Regions from separate parts of the Azospirillum aestuarii genome, predicted to be linked through region 2. Evidence: riboswitches for the same ligand, from Rfam matches in the RefSeq annotation. Region 2 holds a riboswitch; each other region holds the start of a gene.
What was found. Region 2 has a riboswitch for cobalamin ahead of cobW (cobalamin biosynthesis protein CobW). Riboswitches for the same ligand answer to the same signal wherever they lie in the genome.
Positions count from the first base shown of each region.

Region 1: it holds a riboswitch for cobalamin, as region 2 does, so the genes downstream of both, JJL56_RS25415 (energy-coupling factor ABC transporter permease) here and cobW (cobalamin biosynthesis protein CobW) in region 2, are expected to answer to the same signal.
Region 3: it holds a riboswitch for cobalamin, as region 2 does, so the genes downstream of both, JJL56_RS16680 (TonB-dependent receptor plug domain-containing protein) here and cobW (cobalamin biosynthesis protein CobW) in region 2, are expected to answer to the same signal.

Region 1 is NZ_JAEPIV010000021.1:103,500-109,261, reverse strand. It holds gene JJL56_RS25425 (hypothetical protein) at 1-209, shown strand, start outside; gene JJL56_RS25420 (superoxide dismutase) at 337-1,104, shown strand; gene JJL56_RS25415 (energy-coupling factor ABC transporter permease) at 1,182-1,862, opposite strand; cobalamin riboswitch at 2,037-2,274, opposite strand; gene JJL56_RS25410 (glycosyltransferase family protein) at 2,419-4,347, shown strand; gene JJL56_RS25405 (glutathionylspermidine synthase family protein) at 4,554-5,705, shown strand.
Region 2 is NZ_JAEPIV010000018.1:48,784-54,545, forward strand. It holds gene cobN (cobaltochelatase subunit CobN) at 1-2,817, opposite strand, end outside; gene cobW (cobalamin biosynthesis protein CobW) at 2,974-4,032, opposite strand; cobalamin riboswitch at 4,222-4,436, opposite strand; gene JJL56_RS23660 (ABC transporter ATP-binding protein) at 4,727-5,491, shown strand; gene JJL56_RS23665 (ABC transporter ATP-binding protein) at 5,484-5,762, shown strand, end outside.
Region 3 is NZ_JAEPIV010000008.1:181,863-187,624, reverse strand. It holds gene JJL56_RS16690 (hypothetical protein) at 1-675, opposite strand, end outside; gene JJL56_RS16685 (TerC family protein) at 874-1,920, opposite strand; cobalamin riboswitch at 2,461-2,679, shown strand; gene JJL56_RS16680 (TonB-dependent receptor plug domain-containing protein) at 2,796-4,709, shown strand; gene JJL56_RS16675 (ABC transporter substrate-binding protein) at 4,706-5,554, shown strand; gene JJL56_RS16670 (FecCD family ABC transporter permease) at 5,551-5,762, shown strand, end outside.

The DNA of each region.
Region 1 (5,762 bases), on a different contig from region 2:
GCCTCGTCACGGAGGAGGAGGTGATGCGCCTGCTGCTTCGGGAGCGCCGCGGCCGCAAGATTCATGAGGTGGTGGGAGCGGCTCCGGTCGCTCCGGTCAGGAAGCCGACGGCGGCGCCTTCCCGATTCCGTCTGGGACGTTGGCGGACGGTGGCGATCGGCATGGCCCGCTCGGCATCCGTCGGTCTGACGGGAAAGATCCGATTGTAAGAATAGGACGATCTGCTGTCCGCCGGTACCGAGTGAGTACGCCCATTGCCCTGTTGAGTGAGTTGCGGGGCGCACTGAGGCTGTCGCTTCCCCGCTGTTCGGCACGACACACACATTGGGAGGTCTCATGTCCGTTCGCCTGGATCGCCGCCAACTGCTGCTGTCCGCCGGAGCCGCCGCGCTGGTGCTGGCGGTGGCGCCGCGCTTCGTCTTCGCTCAAGCATCAGGGGCCCAGACGCCGGGAGGCCAAGCCCCGGGAGGCAAGGGCTTCACGCTGCCGCCGCTGCCCTACGCCCCCGCCGCGCTGGAACCGCACATCGACGCGACGACCATGAGCGTGCACCACGGCAAGCACCATCAGGCTTACGTGGACAACCTCAACAAGGCGCTCGCCAACCACGGCGACCTTCAGGCGATGCCGTTGGCCGACCTGCTGAAGCGCGTGCCGGAACTGCCGGAAAGCATCCGCACCGCGGTGCGCAACAACGGCGGCGGGCACGCGAACCACAGCATGTTCTGGAGCATCATGGGGCCGAACGCCGGTGGCGCCCCGGACGGCGAGGTCGGCGCCGCCATCACGCGCGACTTCGGCAGCTTCGACGATTTCAAGACGCGCTTCAATTCGGCGGGGGCCGGGCAGTTCGGCAGCGGCTGGGTCTTCGTCACCGCCGATCCGTCATCGGGCAAGCTCGCCATCGCCGCCCGCCCGAACCAGGATTCCCCGGCCATGGAAGGGGTGCCGGTGCTGATGGGCAACGACGTGTGGGAGCACGCCTATTACCTGAAGTACCAGAACCGGCGCGCCGACTATCTGGCGGCCTGGTGGAACGTGGTCGACTGGGGGGCGGTGAACCGCCGCTACGCGGCGATCCGCAAGGGCGAGCTGGTGATCTGAACGGCAAAGGGCGGCGGGGCATCCCCGCCGCCCTTCACGCGAATCCTCCCGTCCAACGGGTCCGTCAAGGGAGCCGGTCAGGCGCCCTGGTGCAGGCGGACGTTGAACAGCGGCCCCTGGCTCTGGCGGCGCAGCGCCTTGGCGACGGCCAGCACGGCGAGGTCGGCCAGCGGCTCGACGATGATGACGGTCATGTAGGCGGCGCCGAAGGAGGCCACTTCCGTCATGGTCTCGGCGGTGAAGCCGTGGCCGTAGAAGGCCCAGAAGGCCACCCAGGCGACGATGCCGCCCTGGTAGGTGGTGGAGAGGGCCAATGCCTGCGAGTACTTCAGGTCGACATAAGGGGTGGCGTCCGGAACGATCCGCTTCGCCAGCAGGCTGATGCCCCACAGCGGGACCAGCAGCGTGGTGACGTTCATGCCGTACTGCGGCAGGTCGAACGGCGCGAAGAACAGGCCCTGGATCAGCAGGCCGGCGGCCAGACCGATGGAGGCGGCGCCGGCGCCGAACAGCAGGAGCAGCGTCGAACCGAGGATCAGGTGAACCTCCGACACGCCCACGGGGTGGTGCGGGAACACCTCGAAGAAGCTGAAGACCAGCGCGGTGGCGATCAGGCTGCGCAGCACCAGCGGCGCGACCCCGCCGTTGTTGCGGACGTCGTCGCGCGCCAGCTTTCCGGCCATTGCGAAGCCGCCGGCGGCCGTCGCGTAGCTGAGAGCGATCTTGGCGCCGTCCACGACGCCGGGTTCGATGTGCATGCTCTATGCCCTTTCCGAGTCTGCCATGCGTTGGGAGGGGCGTCGTTGCTGGCAGGCACCGGCATCGCAACCCCCTTGGTCCCCTGGATGGGCGCACCGGAGGGACGGCTTGCGGAGGACGGGCGGCCTTCGGGCCGGACATCGGCAAGCGACCACCGGGGCACCCCGCCCGAGGACGTACGTTCGGTTACGGCAGGTCTCCTGGCTTGCGGGTCAAGGCGGCATCGTCCGGCCTTCCCGGCGCCCGTTCCCGCAGGCGGCGCCAGTGACACGGAAAGGACGATGCCGCTCACCGCTCACAGTTGCGGGGGCAGCGCCGGATTTGCCGTGTTCCCTGATCGGGGCGGCGCATCGGCTTCCCTCTTAGCCCCGCGACCGGACGGCGCGGGGAACCATAACCGGCGCCAGGGTAGGGGCGGGGTCCCCCGCCGTCAAGAGGGGGATGGCGACCCATCGGCGGCATCGCATGCCTTCCTTGACACCGCTCCCGCGGAACCGACAAGGTCCTGCGGATGGCGCGAGGCCGGATCAACGGGCGAAGGACGGGATTGCGGGCATGCTACCGGTTCATTTCCTGACCATCGTGCTGAACGGCGATCCCTTCATCCGCTATCACCTGGAGGTGTTCCGCCAACTCCCCTTTCCCTGGCATTGGCACATCGTGGAGGGGGTGGCGGAGCAGGTCCGCGACTCCTCCTGGTGCGCGCAACGGGGCGGGCGCGTCCCCCAGGACCTACACCGCGACGGCCGCAGCGGCGACGGCACCTCGGAATATCTGGACCAGATCGCCGCGGAGGAGCCCGGCCGCGTGTCGGTCCACCGCAAGCCGCCCGGCGCTTTCTGGCAGGGCAAGGTGGAGATGGTGACCGCGCCGCTGGTCGCCATGACGGAGGAGTGCCTGCTCTGGCAGATCGATGCGGACGAGCTGTGGACGGCGGAGCAGGTCATCCGTGCGCGCCAAATGTTCCTCGATTCGCCGTCGCGCACGGCGGCGCTTTACCTCTGCCATTTCTTCGTCGGCCCGTCCCTGGTCCTCGATCGGGTAGACCATTACGGCAATTACCGCGCCTACGAATGGCTGCGCACCTGGCGGTATCGGCCGGGGGATTTCTGGCACTCGCACGTCCCGCCCCGGCTGATGCGCCCGCAGCCCGACGGGCCGGACCTTGAACTCGGAGCGGCCAACCCCTTCCTGCATGAGGAAACGGCGGCGGGCGGGCTGGTCTTCCAGCATTTCGCCTATGCGACGCGGGAGCAGGTCGCCTTCAAGGAGGTCTATTACGGCTACGACGGCGCGGTCCGGCAATGGGACGCCCTGCAAACGGCCGGTCGGTCGGTCGGCAGCGGCACCCTCCCATTGCGCGATTTCTTCCCCTGGGTGACCGACGCGGCGACCGTCGCGCGCGCCGAACATGCCCTGGTGGAACCGTTGGCCCGCCCGGCCCCCGATGGACGCTGGGCCTTCGTGCCGCCGGCACGGGGTGCCTCCACCGCCCCGGCGGTGGCGTTGCTGCGGGAGTCCGGCCCTGCGGCCTGCCGCCGCACGCTCGCTCCCGGCGAACCGCCGCCCTTCCCGACCGACCTGATCCGGAGCGTCGGCGTGTTCCTGCTCGACGGGGCCGGTGCCGTCCTGCGGGCGTCGGGTTTCCTGCGGGAGTTGCGGCGGGCCGTGCCGCTGGCCCGGATCACCGTCTTCGCAACGCCGGACGCGGAGGCGGCGCTCGCCCTCTGCCCCTACGTCAACCAGCGGGTCACTCTGCCGCCGCTGCGGGGGCGGGCGCCCGACGACGCGCTGGTGAGCGCCGTGCGCCAGGAGATCGGCGATCAGTTCCAGGGCGCCTTCGATCTGACGGTCAACCCGGTCCGGGGTGAGGATGCCGGCTTCGCCAACCGCCTGATGCAGGACACCGGCGCGCCGCTCCGCCTCGGTTGCAGGGTCGGCCGGCCGGTGCGCGGCTATTACGCCGATGCCTTCCTGACCCATGTCGCGCCAAATCCCGCCGTCCTGCTCGGTGCGCTCAACGTCGGAGAGCCGGACCCCGCGACGGAGGTCTGGACCTCCCCCGCCGGTGAGCGCGCCGCCGCCGCGCTTTTGGCAGAGGGCGTTCCGGCGCGCTGGCGCTGCGCGGTCGGCCTGTCCGCGTCCGTCGGCACCGGGAGCCTGTCGGAGTTGTGCCGCCGCCTCGCCGCGCGGGGCGGTACCACCCTGATCCTGGTCGGCGAGGAGGCCGCCAAGGGCGCCGCCGCGCGCATCGCCGGGGAGACGGGGGCGGCCTGCGTGAACGCGGTCGGGCGGCTGGGTTTCGACGGGTTGTGCGCCCTGCTGCGGCGCTGCGACCTGTTCGTCGGGACGGGCGCCCCGGCGGAAGACATCGCCGTGGCGGCCAGGCTTCCCATGGTGGGAACCGGCCCGGAGCGCGGCGATCCGACCGCCGAGGCGATGGAGAGCGCCATCGCGGCCTGGCTGGCCAGCCGTCCGTACTGAAGGACGTTCCCACCCAGCCTGTGAGATCCGGGAGGGGAAGCGTGGAAAAACGGAGGGATAGGCGCGCAAGGCGCTTGTGTTGGCGCGTTTGCGCCGCAATGATCCGCCCCCTCCGAATCCCGGACGGCCGCGCGGCGCGCGGCGCAGCGGGGAAAACCATGGATTGAATCCGGCGGCCCGGTAAGCACACGATGCGCAGAGCAGTCATGAAACCCCGTGCGGATTGGCGTCCGGGGCTCCGCAAATACCCCTTCGGCGTCCGCGCCATGAGCGCCGGCGCCTTTTGGCGCGAGGATGTGCGGTACGAGTTCTCCGCCCATCAGATCGACTTGATCGAGAGCGTCGCCGACGAACTGCACACCATGCTGCGCGAGGCGCTGCGCGCGACGATGGACGGGCGGGCGTTGGCCCGGCTGGGGGTCCGCGGCGGCGTGGCGCGGCTCCTGGAAGCCTCCTGGAACGACTATTGGGCTGCGGGGCGGCTGAACGAGCGGGCCGGCGGGCTGATCGGGCGGCTGACTCTGGCCTATGACGGGCGCGATTCGGTCAAGCTGCTGGCCTGCAACTACGACACGCCGGAGGGGCTGTTCGCCGCCTCGATCATCCAGCGCAACTGGCGTGAGGCCCTGATGGCCGACGCCAACCAGTTCAACGGTCTGCATGAAGGGATTGTGGAGCGCTGGGAGGAACTGGCGGCGGGCATGCCGGGCCGCCAATTCGTCCATCTGGCCTGCGCCACCCCCGACCCGATGCGCGAGAGCGAACTGGTCTATCTGGCCGCGACGGCGGCGGAGGCCGGCATCGCCACGCATCTGCTGCCGCTGCAAAGCCTGGGTTGGGACGGCCAGCGTTTCGTCGACGACGAGGGGCGGGCAGCCTCCTGGCTGGCGAAGATCTACCCTTGGCAGGGGCTGGCCGACGACGCCTTCCTGCAAAAGCTGCGGATGGGCGGCATGAGCATGCTGTCGCCGCTGTGGTGCTGGCCGATGTCGAACCATGGGCTGCTGGCGACACTCTGGGCGCTCTACCCGCGCCACCCCAACCTGTGCCGCGCCGGGCTCGATCCCGAGGAGCTGGCCGGCTGCGACGCCGTGACGGAGCGCAGCCTGTTCGGGCTGGACGACGCGGCCCAGCGCATGACGGCCCATGGCCGCACCGTCTCGGACACCGGCGGCGCCGAGTATCCGGGGGGGCGGGTCTGGCTGGAAACCCCACCGATCTTCGAGGAGGAGGGCGTCCACGCGCTCCTGCACTGTTGGATCATCGGGGACAAGTGTCTGGGCATGTCGGTCCGTGAATCGGCGGACCCGCGGGTCGGCTCCGACGCGGCGATGGTGCCGCACATCTTCCGCGGCTGACGCGCTTTCACGGGGTGGAAGGAACCCGCCCTGTTCCAACGGGGCGCAGGGCGGGCG
Region 2 (5,762 bases):
GCCGTAGGCGTGGCAGCTTCCCTCCAGATAGGCGGCGCCGAAGTCGGCCCGCGCGGCCCAGTCGCCCCGCGCGATCATGCCGGGCAGCGCCGTGCCGTAAGCGCCGGGAGCGGCGCCGAACACCCGCGCACTGGCCCAGCGCTCCGCATCCGCCGCCGGGGTGCCGGTGATTTCCAGCTCGGCGCGGTCGGCGCGGAGGGCCGCGGCGACGGGATTCACGTTGTCGGGTTCGTCCTCCGCCATCACGGCGCGGACGGCCTGATCGAACAGGGCGATCTGCTGCGGGAAGACGTCGCGGAACAGGCCGGAGATGCGCAGCGTCACGTCCACCCGCGGGCGGCCCAGCACGCTGGCGGGCATCACCTCGAAGCCGGTGACCCGGCCGGAGCCGTTCTCCCACAGCGGACGCACGCCGAGCAGCGCCATGGCCTGGGCCAGCTCGTCGCCGCCGGTGCGCATGGCGGGGGTGCCCCAGCAATCCACCACCAGCCGCTTCGGCCAGTCGCCGTGGTCCTGGAGATAGCGGGTGATCAGCGCGTCCGCCGCCTGCCAGCCCAGCGTCCAGGCGGTCGGCGTCGGCACGCCGCGCGGGTCGAGCGCGTAGAGATTCCGTCCGGTGGGCAGCGTGTCGGCCCGCCCCCGCGCCGGGGAACCGCCGGGGCCGGGCTTCACGAACCGCCCGTCCAGCCCGTCGAGCAGGGCGGCCATCTCCGCCTCGCCGCAGGCGTCCAGTGCCGGGGCGACGTCCTCCGCCGTGCCGAAGCGGGCGACGGCGGCGAGCAGGCGGGCGCGGCGCTCCGGCTCCGGCGTGGTGCCGAAGACGTGCAGCCCGTCGCGGATCTGCATCTCCTTGATGTCGCAGAGATGGGCGTCGAGGCGGCTGAGGATGGCGTCGGGGTCGTCGTCGGGCCGCAGGTTGCAGTCGGCGGCGACGCCGGAACTCCAGGCGAGGTCCAGGATGGTCTGCCGCAGCGTGCCCAGCCGCCGCGGGTCCAGCCCGGTCGCCATTGAATATTCGTCGATGGCCGTTTCAAGCTCGGCGAGGTCGCCGTGCAGCCCGGCCTCGACCGGCGGCGGGGTCAGGTGGCCGATCAGCACGGCGCCCAGCCGGCGGCGCGCCTGCACGCCCTCGCCGGGGTTGTTGACGATGAAGGGGTAGAGGCAGGGCAGGGGACCGGCGACGATCTCCGGCCAGCACTCGGCGGACAGGGCCACGGCCTTGCCCGGCAGCCATTCCAGCGTCCCGTGCGCCCCCACCTGCACCAGCGCGTGGACGCCCAGGGCATGGCGGAGCCAGAGGTGGAAGGCGACATAGCCGTGGCTGGGCGGTGTCTCCGGGTCGTGGTGCTGGGTGGTGGTCAGCGGGCCGTGGCCGCGGCTCGGCTGCACGGCGACGGTGGCGTTGCCGCAGGCCAGCACCGTGAAACGGAAGGCCGCGCCGTCGGAACGCGGGTCGGCCTCCTCGTCGCCCCAACATGCTGCGATGCTGGCGCGGGCCTCGGCGGGGGCGAGGCGGCGGTAGTCCTCCAGGCTCAGCGCGGCGGTCGTGCCGCCGGTCAGCGCCTCCATCAGGGCTGCGGAACCGGCGGGAAGCCTGTCCAGCGTGTAGCCCTCGGCGCGCAGCCGCGCCAAGATGCCGACGACGCTCGCCGGGGTGTCGAGGCCGACCGCGTGGCCGATGCCGCCGCCCGGCCCCGGATAGTCGGACAGCACCAGCGCGACTTTCCGTTCGGCGCGCGGGGTGGCGCCCAGGCGCACCCAGGCGGCGGCCAGATCGGCGGCGAAGGCCACGCGGTCGGGCACCGGGCGGATCAACGTCGGGGCGAACTCCAGATCGGGGTCCAGCGCCCCTTCGGCCTTGAAGGCGATAGCGCGGGTCAGGATGCGCCCGTCCATCTCCGGCAGCACGACGTTCATGGCGAGGTCGGACGGCCCCATGCCGCGGGCGGAACCGCGCCAGCCCTCCTCGGGCGTGGTGGACAGCACGGCCTGCAACACTGGCGTGCCGTTGGCCTCCAGCGGCGACCCGTCCTCGCGCGCCGCCGAGAAGCCGGTCAGGTTCAGCATGACGGCGGCGTCGCGGGCGGTCAGGGTGGCGCGCATCCAGGCGGCGCAGTCCGGCTCCTTCAGGCTCGCCACGAACAGCGGCAGCGGGGCGAGGCCGCGCGCGGCCAGCGCGTCGCACAGCGCGTGCACCGGCTCCAGATCGCCGGCCAGCAGGTGGGAGCGGTAGAAGACGACCGGCGCGCAGGGGCCGGTGACGTGGCCGGACCACCCTTCATAGACGCCGAAGCGCGGCACGGGCGCCGGCTCGCGCCAGGGGCGCTCCTGCCCGGCCAGCGTTGCGGCGTAGGCCAGCAGGTTGGCCATGTTGTCCGGTCCGCCCTCGGTGAATCCGCGCCACAGCCGTTGCGTGGCCTCGGCCGGAACGGTGCCGTAGCCTTCCAGGGCGGGGTTCGGCTGGGCGCAGCCGGGCAGCACGGCCAGCGCCACCCCGGATTCCCGGCAGGCGGCGGCGACATGGTCCAGCCCATAGCGCCAGTAGCCCGCCCCGCCGAGCAGCCGCAGCACGACCAGCTTCGCCTTGCGGATCACGGAGTCGACGTAGAGGTCCACCGACAGCGGGTGCCCCAGCCGCGCGAGATTCGCCAGCCGCAGCGTCGGCAGCGTGTCGCGGTGGCGCTTCCAACAGGCGGCGAGCGCCGTCAGGTCGCTGTCGGAGAAGGACAGAACGACAAGGTCCGCCGGGCTCTGCCCCAGGTCCACGGCCTGGGGGCCGGCGTCGAGGTCTTCCTGGCGGGCGGCGAGTAGGTGCATGGACTACAGCTTTAAAAGAAGTCCCCTCTCCCCTCTGGGGAGAGGGTTAGGGTGAGGGGGGTGTGCTTGTGCCGGACGTAGCGCCACGGACAACCCCCTCATCAGCCCTGCGGGCCACCCTCTCCCCAGAGGGGAGAGGGTTATGAATGCCAAAGATCACCCCAGCGCCGCAGTCACGGCGTCGCGGTCCAGTCCCGTCTCGCCGATCACCACCAGACGGCTGCGGCGCGGCTCGTCGGGCTTCCAGAAGCGGTCGAAATGGGTCTGGATGCGCGTCCCCACGCCCTGCACCAGAAGGCGCATCGGCTTGCCCGGCACGTCGATGAAGCCCTTCAGCCGCAGCACGCCATGGGCGGCGGCGACGCGCTCCAGCGTCTTCGCCAGCGCCGCCGGGTCGGGCTGCGGGCCGAGATCCACGACGAAGCTGGTGAAGTCGTCATGATCGTGGCCCTCCTCCTCGTCATGATGGCTGGGGCGGTTGGCGAGATCGTCCTCGGCCCCGGCGCTTACGCCGAGAAGAACCACCGGATCGACCTTGCCGTTGCTGGCGCGCAGGATCTTGGCCTCGCGCCCGGTGCCGCCCTCCGCCATGGCGGCGCGGATCAGGTCCTCGACCTTCGCCAGATCGGCGGCATCGACCAGATCGGTCTTGTTCACCACGATCAGGTCGGCGCAGAGAAGCTGGTCCTCGAACACCTCCTCGACCGGGGTCTCGTGGTCGAGCTGCCCGGCCTCGGCGGCCTGGGCGGCCAGCGCCGCCGGATCGGGGGCGAAGCGGCCCTCCGCGGCAGCGGCGGCGTCGACCACCGCGACCACCCCGTCCACCGTCACCCGTGTCTTGATCGCCGGCCAGTGGAAGGCCTGGACGAGCGGCTTCGGCAGGGCGAGGCCGCTCGTCTCGATGATGATGTGCTCCGGCGGCTGGGGACGGGCCAGCAGCTTCTCGATGGCCGGGACGAAGTCGTCGGCGACGGTGCAGCACAGGCAGCCGTTGGCCAGCTCGATCACGTCGTCCTCGGTGCAGGTCGGGTCGCCGCAGGCGCGCAGGATCTCGCCGTCGATGCCGACATCGCCGAACTCGTTGATGATCAGCGCCAGACGGCGGCCGCCGGCCTGCTCCAGCAGGCTGCGGATCAGCGTCGTCTTGCCGGCGCCGAGAAAGCCGGTGATGACGGTGGCCGGGGTCTTCCCGGCGGTCAGCGGGCCGGTGGTCATCGGCCGTCTCCTAAAATTGGATATAGGGGATGGGGTGGGTCGGTCCGCCGGTCAGCGGAGCGGGCGCCCGGCGGCCAGCGACACGGCCAGCGACAGGGAGGCGGCCTGGAGCGGCAATGCGGACGGACTGAGGACGGCGCGATGCGTCATGATCTGGTTTCCCTGTCTCCGCCACACCCGGCGGATTGGATGAGTGTCGGTCCGGCGGCAGGTTTCCTGGCTCGCGGGTCATCGCCGCGCCTCCCGCCTTCCCGGCCTTTCGGCCCGTGGCATTTCCGGAGGCGGACTCGCCGCATACAGTTGCGGGGGCAGCCGCGGCCTTGGACCCATCGGGGTCCGCACCGCATTCCCTATTATCCCCGCACCTTCACGGCGGACGGGGCACCGTCGGAGGCGCAGAATTGCAGGCGGACCCCCGATTTGCAAGCGGCCATTTGGCGCCCGAAAACCGTGCCGTCGAACCCGGAACGCTCCGCCCATCCCGCCGTTGGTGTGTCGGAAGATCGGTACAGTCTGTCTGGAAAGCTGACACTCCGGACCGCGTGCGACGCCCATCGCCTCCTTTCATGAATTCAATAACTTCAATGAATTAACGAATTTTCCCGCAATTGGCATGCCCTGTGCTTATATCAGCCTAACCAAAAACGCGGACCGGCAGACGACGCGGACGAACAGGGAGGGAAAAGCGGCACCCATGGCCGACGACATCATTCTGGAAGCGCGCGGACTCTCGAAGGAGTTCAAGGGCTTCATCGCGGTGAAGGAGGTGAACCTCCAGGTTCGCCGCGGCACCATCCACGCGCTGATCGGCCCCAACGGCGCCGGCAAGAGCACGGTCTTCAACCTGCTGACCAAGTTCCTGACGCCGACGCGCGGCCAGATCCTCTACAAGGGGCGTGACATCACCGCCATGAAGCCCGCCGACGTGGCGCTGCTCGGCATGGTGCGCTCCTTCCAGATTTCCGCCGTCTTCCCGCACCTCAGCGTGCTGGAGAATGTCCGCGTCGCGTTGCAGCGCCCGCGCGGCACCAGCTTCCATTTCTGGAAGCCGGAGGCCAGCCTGCACGACCTGCACGACCGCGCCGAGGAGCTGATCGAGGCGGTGAACCTCACCCCCTGGGCCGGCCACACCGCCGCCGAGCTGCCCTACGGCCGCAAGCGCGCGCTGGAGATCGCCACCACGCTGGCGCTCGACCCGGAGGTGATGCTGCTCGACGAGCCGCTGGCCGGCATGGGCCACGAGGACATCGAAGGCACCGCCGCCCTGATCAAGCGCGTCTCCGCCGACCGCACCATCCTGATGGTCGAGCACAATCTGTCGGTCGTCGCCCATCTGTCGGACACCATCACCGTGCTCCGCCGCGGCGAGATCCTGGCGGAGGGCGCATACGACGTCGTCTCGCGCAACCCGCAGGTCATGGAAGCCTATATGGGTACGGGTGAGGTGGGCCATGCCTGACGGCGCGACCGTGAAGACCACCATGCTGGAGATCCGCGACCTCCAGGCTTTCTACGGCGAAAGCCACGTGCTGCACGGCGTCAACATCGACGTGCGCCAGGGCGAGGTGGTGACCCTGCTCGGCCGCAACGGCGCCGGCAAGACGACCACCATGCGCTCGATCATGGGCATCGTCGGCAAGCGCAACGGCTCGATCCGCTTCCAGGGCCGGGAGCTGATCGGCATGGCGCAGCACAAGATCCCCCGCCTCGGCATCGGCTACGTGCCGGAG
Region 3 (5,762 bases), on a different contig from region 2:
ATTGTAAGTGATGCCCGGCTCGTCGTCGATGTGGCGCGGCCCCATCTTCCGCTCCGCCCAGACCGGGACGATGTCGGGATCGACGACCGAGATGAACCAGGTCGGCGACCACAGCAGCCACGCGGCCAGCTTGTTCACCCGCTGGCAAATCGGGAACAGCCCGCGGCCCTGGAAATCGGGGCGCGTCCATCCCGCGTTCGTCCACACCACCCGACCGCGGGTGCTGTTGGCGGTGTCGGACGTGCAGGTGCACCATTCGCCGTCCGGAGCCTGCACGGCGGGCTCGTCGTAGAACACCGTCATGGCGGTGAAGCGCTCACCGATGGACTGCATCGTGCAATCGTAGAGCAGCCCGGCCTGGGCGGTGACCACATCGCCGGAGGGGGCCGTCCCGCAGATCCAGAAGGCGTTGGCCGGCGTCAGGGAGCGGCAGGCCGGATGGGCCGCCGGAAGCATCGGTTCCCAGGAGCCCGCGGCCACCGCCGCCTCGTTGACGCGCACCAGCGCCGGCATGTCGAACACGACGGAAAGCGCGACCCCGCGGGCGGCCGCCAAGCCGACGAGGTCATCGCGGGCGGCCTGGAGCAGGCCGGACAGGGGTCCCGACGGAACGGGGAGAGCGGACAGGGCGATGGAGGCCGGTTGCGTGCCGGTAAACTGCGTGCCGGTGAACATGGATGTCTCTTCCTTGAGTTGGAAAGGAGTGGCATCAAGCGCCAAACGGGGCGCGATCCGCCCCGCGCATCCACATCATCGTCGCAGCGAAACCGGCATTACTACTTTTACGGATGCCGTCACCCGGAAACGCGCGGGGCGCCCGATCCACCGGACCGGACGCCCCGCCTCTTCCCGTCCGCCCTTGGATCGGGCGTCTTACTGGCCCTTGCCGTCCGAGGACACCGCGGCCGCCTCGCTGGAGGAGGCCGGCGTGGAACCACCGGCCCCCTTGGCCGGGCTGCCGGGCACCCACCAGCGGCGGGCCTCGGCGTCCGCCGCGCCCGGCGTCGATTCGGCGCGGGTCTTCAGCATCGAGAAGACGATGGAACCGCCGACCAGGAAGGCCGTGATGCCCAGCGCCACCGCCGTCGGCATCTTGTAGATGTCCACCATCATCATCTTGGCGCCGACCACCACCAGAACCAGCGACAGGCCGTACTTCAGGTAATGGAAGCGGTGGATGACCGAGGCCAGCGCGAAGTAGAGGGCGCGCAGGCCGAGGATCGCGAAGACGTTGGAGGTCCAGACGATGAACGGATCGGTGGTCACCGAGAAGACCGCCGGGATGGAGTCCACGGCGAAGACCAGATCGGTGAATTCGATCAGGATCAGCACGAGGAACAGCGGCGTCATCATCCGCACGCCGTCGCGCATCACGAAGAACTTCTGCCCCTCGTAGCCGTCGGTCATGCGGAAGCGGGAGCGGACGAACTTGACGATCCGGTTGTTCTCCATGTCCGGCTCGTCGTCCACCGACATCAGCATCTTGATGCCGCTGAAGATCAGGAAGGCGCCGAAGATGTAGATGATCCAGTGGAATTCCTGGATCAGCGCCGTGCCCGCCACGATCAGCACGCCGCGCATCACCAGCGCGCCCAGGATGCCCCAGAACAGCACCCGGTGCTGGTATTGCGGCGGCACCGCGAAATGCGTGAAGATCAGCGCGATGACGAAGATGTTGTCGACGCTCAGGCTGTATTCGATCAGGTAGCCGGTCAGGAACTCCAGTCCCTTCTCGGAGCCCTGAAAATGAAAGACGCCGGCCGCGAAAATCATCGCCAGCGTGGAATAGGCCGCGCAGCGCATCAGCGCCTCGCGGCCGGAGATCACATGGGATTTCTTGGAAAATACACCAAGATCAAAGGCCAAAAGCACGCCAACGAAGACGGCGAAGCCGGCCCACATTAAAACGATCTGGTCCATGGAACTGTCCCTTGCTTCATGCACTCCGCTCCCGCAAGCGGAGACTTCGATCGTCACATGAGCAGTCCGACATCACCGATGCGCCACGGCGGGACGCATCGGCCAGAGGGGCCCGGACTGGAATCGTGACCGCAAGGTCTGCGGCCAATGAGAAAGCGCGCGCAACGGCTCGGCCGCGGCGCGTCAGGTCACCCGTCTCCATCGTTCGCCGTGGAGACGTGGCGGTCGGTCAGGATGTTGGTTCGGTGCGGTCCATGTCGATGTCTCCCAAAGGCCCGTCGGGTGCCGTCGTCCGGCGGTGGACCTTGTGGGGGAGCGGGACCCAGGGGGAAGAACAGGGCCAGCTTCCGCAAGGCCGCGCCAAGGCGACGGCTCAATGGGAAGTCCGACATCACAGCGCCGGGCGACGCTGCCAGAGGGGCCCGGACCTCGACCGTCATGTAGTCAGGCCCCGGCCCGGCGACAAGAGGGGGGCATGGCCTTCGCGACCCGTGATCGGCGTATCGGCGGAATGCGGCTTGACCGGAGCCGTTCCGCCCGCGTAGCTTCGCATCCGACGGTTGCCCGAAAGGGCTGAAAATGGGAACACGGTGCGGACCCCGCGGCGAAACGCCGCGCGAAGGTCCAACGCCGGGGCTGCCCCCGCAACTGTAAGCGGCGAGTCGTCCATCGGAATGCCACTGGGATCGCGATCCTGGGAAGGCGATGGGCCGACGATAACCCGTGAGCCAGGAGACCTGCCGTCAGTCGTGGTCACACGCGAACACGTTCGGGCGGGGTGCACCGAAGGTCGTCGAACCGGGAGTCCGTTCGCGGAAACCCTGGTGGGACTTCGTTCGCGGTGACGTGCCACCGGCGTCCCGCCCGAGGTCTCAATGAGTGTCCGCGTTCCCCGCCTTCACCGGACGGCGTCCTTCGCCGCCGTTCTGGGAAGCCTTGCCCTTCCCCTATCGGCCTTCGCCGATTCCACCACCATCACGATGCTTCCGCCGGTCTCGGTGACCGCCAACCGCGTCCCCACCGCCGCCGGGGAAACCGGCAGCGCCCTGACCGTCATCACCCGTCAGGAACTGGAGCAGCGCCAGACCCACCTGCTGTCCGACGCACTGCGCGCGGTGCCCGGCGTCGCCGTCAACCGCACCGGCCCGATGGGCACCCTGACCCAGCTCCGCATCCGCGGGTCGGAGGGCAACCAGACGCTCGTCCTGATCGACGGGATCGAGGTGAACGACCCGGCGTCCGGCTCCGAATACGATTTCGCCAACCTGCTGGCCGGCGACGTGGAGCGCGTCGAGGTGCTGCGCGGCCCGCAGAGCGCGCTCTACGGCTCCGACGCGGTCGGCGGCGTCGTCAACATCGTGACCCGCCGCGGCGCCGGCGTCCCCCGGATCGGCGCCGCCGTCGAGGGCGGGTCCTTCGGCACCGCCGCCGGGCGGGCCTCCTTCGGAACGGGGACCGACCGCTACGACCTGTTCCTCAGCGGCCAGGGCGTCACCAGCGACGGCGTGTCGGTCGCCGACAAGCGGCTCGGCAACCCGGAGAAGGACGGCTACCGCAACGGCACGCTGACCGGAAACGCCGCCGTCCGCCCGACCGAGCGCAGCGAGATCACCGTGACCGGCCGCTACACCCGCTTCCGCGCCGACACCGACGGCTTCGTCGGCGGGCGCGGCGCCGTCGATGACGGGACCAGCACCGCCGGGGAGCAGTATTTCGGACGGCTCCAGGGCAAGATCGCCCTTCTCGACGGGAAGTGGGAGCACATCGTCGGCCTGACCCATGGCCGCCAGCAGCGCGACTACCGCGACGCCGCCAAGACGGTGACCAGCCGTTACGACGGGCGCAAGACCAAGGCCGACTACCAGACCAACCTGACGCTGAAAAGCGGTCCCGCCGACCATGTGCTGACCGCCGCCGTGGAGCGTGAGGAGGACAAGGCGATCAGCCGCAGCGCCTTCTCCAGCTTCGACCGCTCCATCGGCTCCACCGGGCTGGTGGGCCAGTACAAGCTGGGCCTGTTCGACCGGCTGACCCTGACCGGCAGCGTCCGCCACGACGGGAACGACCTGTTCCGCGACGCCACCACATGGCGCACCACCGCGGCCTACCGCGTCGAGGGCAGCGGGACGACGCTGCGCGCCTCCTACGGCACCGGCGTCAAGAATCCCACCCTGTTCGAGCTGTACGGCTACACCGCCACCTACGCCGGCAACCCGAACCTGAAGCCGGAGCGGGTGCGCGGCTGGGACGCCGGCTTCGATCAGTCGCTGTGGGGCACACGGGCCTCCGTGGACGGCACATGGTTCGACCAGCGCATCCGCGACCTGATCACCGGCACCGGGCGGACTTCCGTCAACATGCCGGGCGAATCCCGCATCCGCGGCTTCGAAATGGGGCTGTCGGTGGAGCCACTGGACCGGCTGACCGTCCGCGGCTCCTACACCTGGACCGACGGCGAGGATTCCGCGGGGGCGGAGCTGGTGCGCCGGCCCAAGCAGATCGCCAGCCTGACCGTCAACCACCGCTTCCTGGAGGACCGGGCGAACGCCAACCTCAGCGTGGTCTACAACGGGCGGTCCAGCGACTGGGCCTACGATCCCTTCTACAACCGGCAGGTCGTGAGCCTCACCCCCTACACGCTGGTCAACATGGCCGGGTCCTACGCGCTGTCCGAGGGGATCGAGGTCTTCGGACGCGTGGAGAACCTGTTCAATCGCCGGTATCAGGAGGTCTGGACCTACGGCGCGACGGGCCGGGCCGGGTATCTCGGGCTGCGGCTGTCGCTGTGAGGCCCACCCGTCTCGGGCTGGCCGCCGCCCTCCTGCTGATCGCGGGGGGGCCGGCGGCGGCGTGGGAGGCGCCGCCCGCAAAGCCGCAGCGCATCGTCTCCCTGAATCTGTGCGCCGACGAGCTGCTGTTGCGGCTCGTCGGGCCGGAGCGCCTCGCCGCGGTGACGTGGCTGGCGCGCGATCCCCGCGCCTCCACGGTGGCGGATCTGGCGGCGCGGGTGCCGGTCAACCACGGGATGGCGGAGGAGATCCTGCCGCTCAACCCCGACCTGATCGTCGCCGGGCGCTACACCACGCGGGTCGCGGTCGGGCTGCTGACGCGGCTGGACGCGCCGCTGCTGGAGCTGGACGTCCCGCAGAGCGTGGCCGGGGTGAAGGAGCAGATCCGCGGCCTCGCCCGCGCCGTCGGCGAGCCGGAACGGGGGGAGGCGCTGGTCGCCGACCTGCTCTCCCGCCTCGACGCCCCGCCCCCCGCCGCGCCGGGGCCGCGCCCGACCGCGGTGGTCTTGCGGCCCAACGGCTTCGTCGCCGGGTCCGGGTCGCTGGTGGACGAACTCCTGACCCGCGCCGGGCTGGAAAATCTGGCCGACCGCCTGCCGCTGGGCAGCCAGGGCGCCCTGCCGCTGGAGGCGGTCATTCTGGGCGGGGCGGACATGCTGATCGTCGACGCCGCACCCGACGCGCCGCCGTCGCTGGCCGGTGCCCTTCTGCATCACCCTGCCCTGAAAGCTCTAAAACATCAGGTCCGCACCCTGTCGCTGCCAACCCGCCTGTGGACCTGCCCCGGCCCGCAGATCGCCGAGGCCGCGGAACGGCTGGCCGCCGCGCGGGAGGCCGCACCATGAGCCGGGACTCCCGCATCCCCTACGCCGCCCTGGTCGCCGGGCTGACGGGTCTGGCGCTGGCGCTCTGCGCGGTGTCGGCGGCGGTCGGCTATGTGCCGTTCGACCTGGGCGCCGCCCTGTCCGACTGGCTGGCCGGGCGCCCCACCCTCGGCGCTCTGGTGCTGGCCGAGCTGCGCCTGCCGCGCGCCCTGCTGGGCCTGCTGGTCGG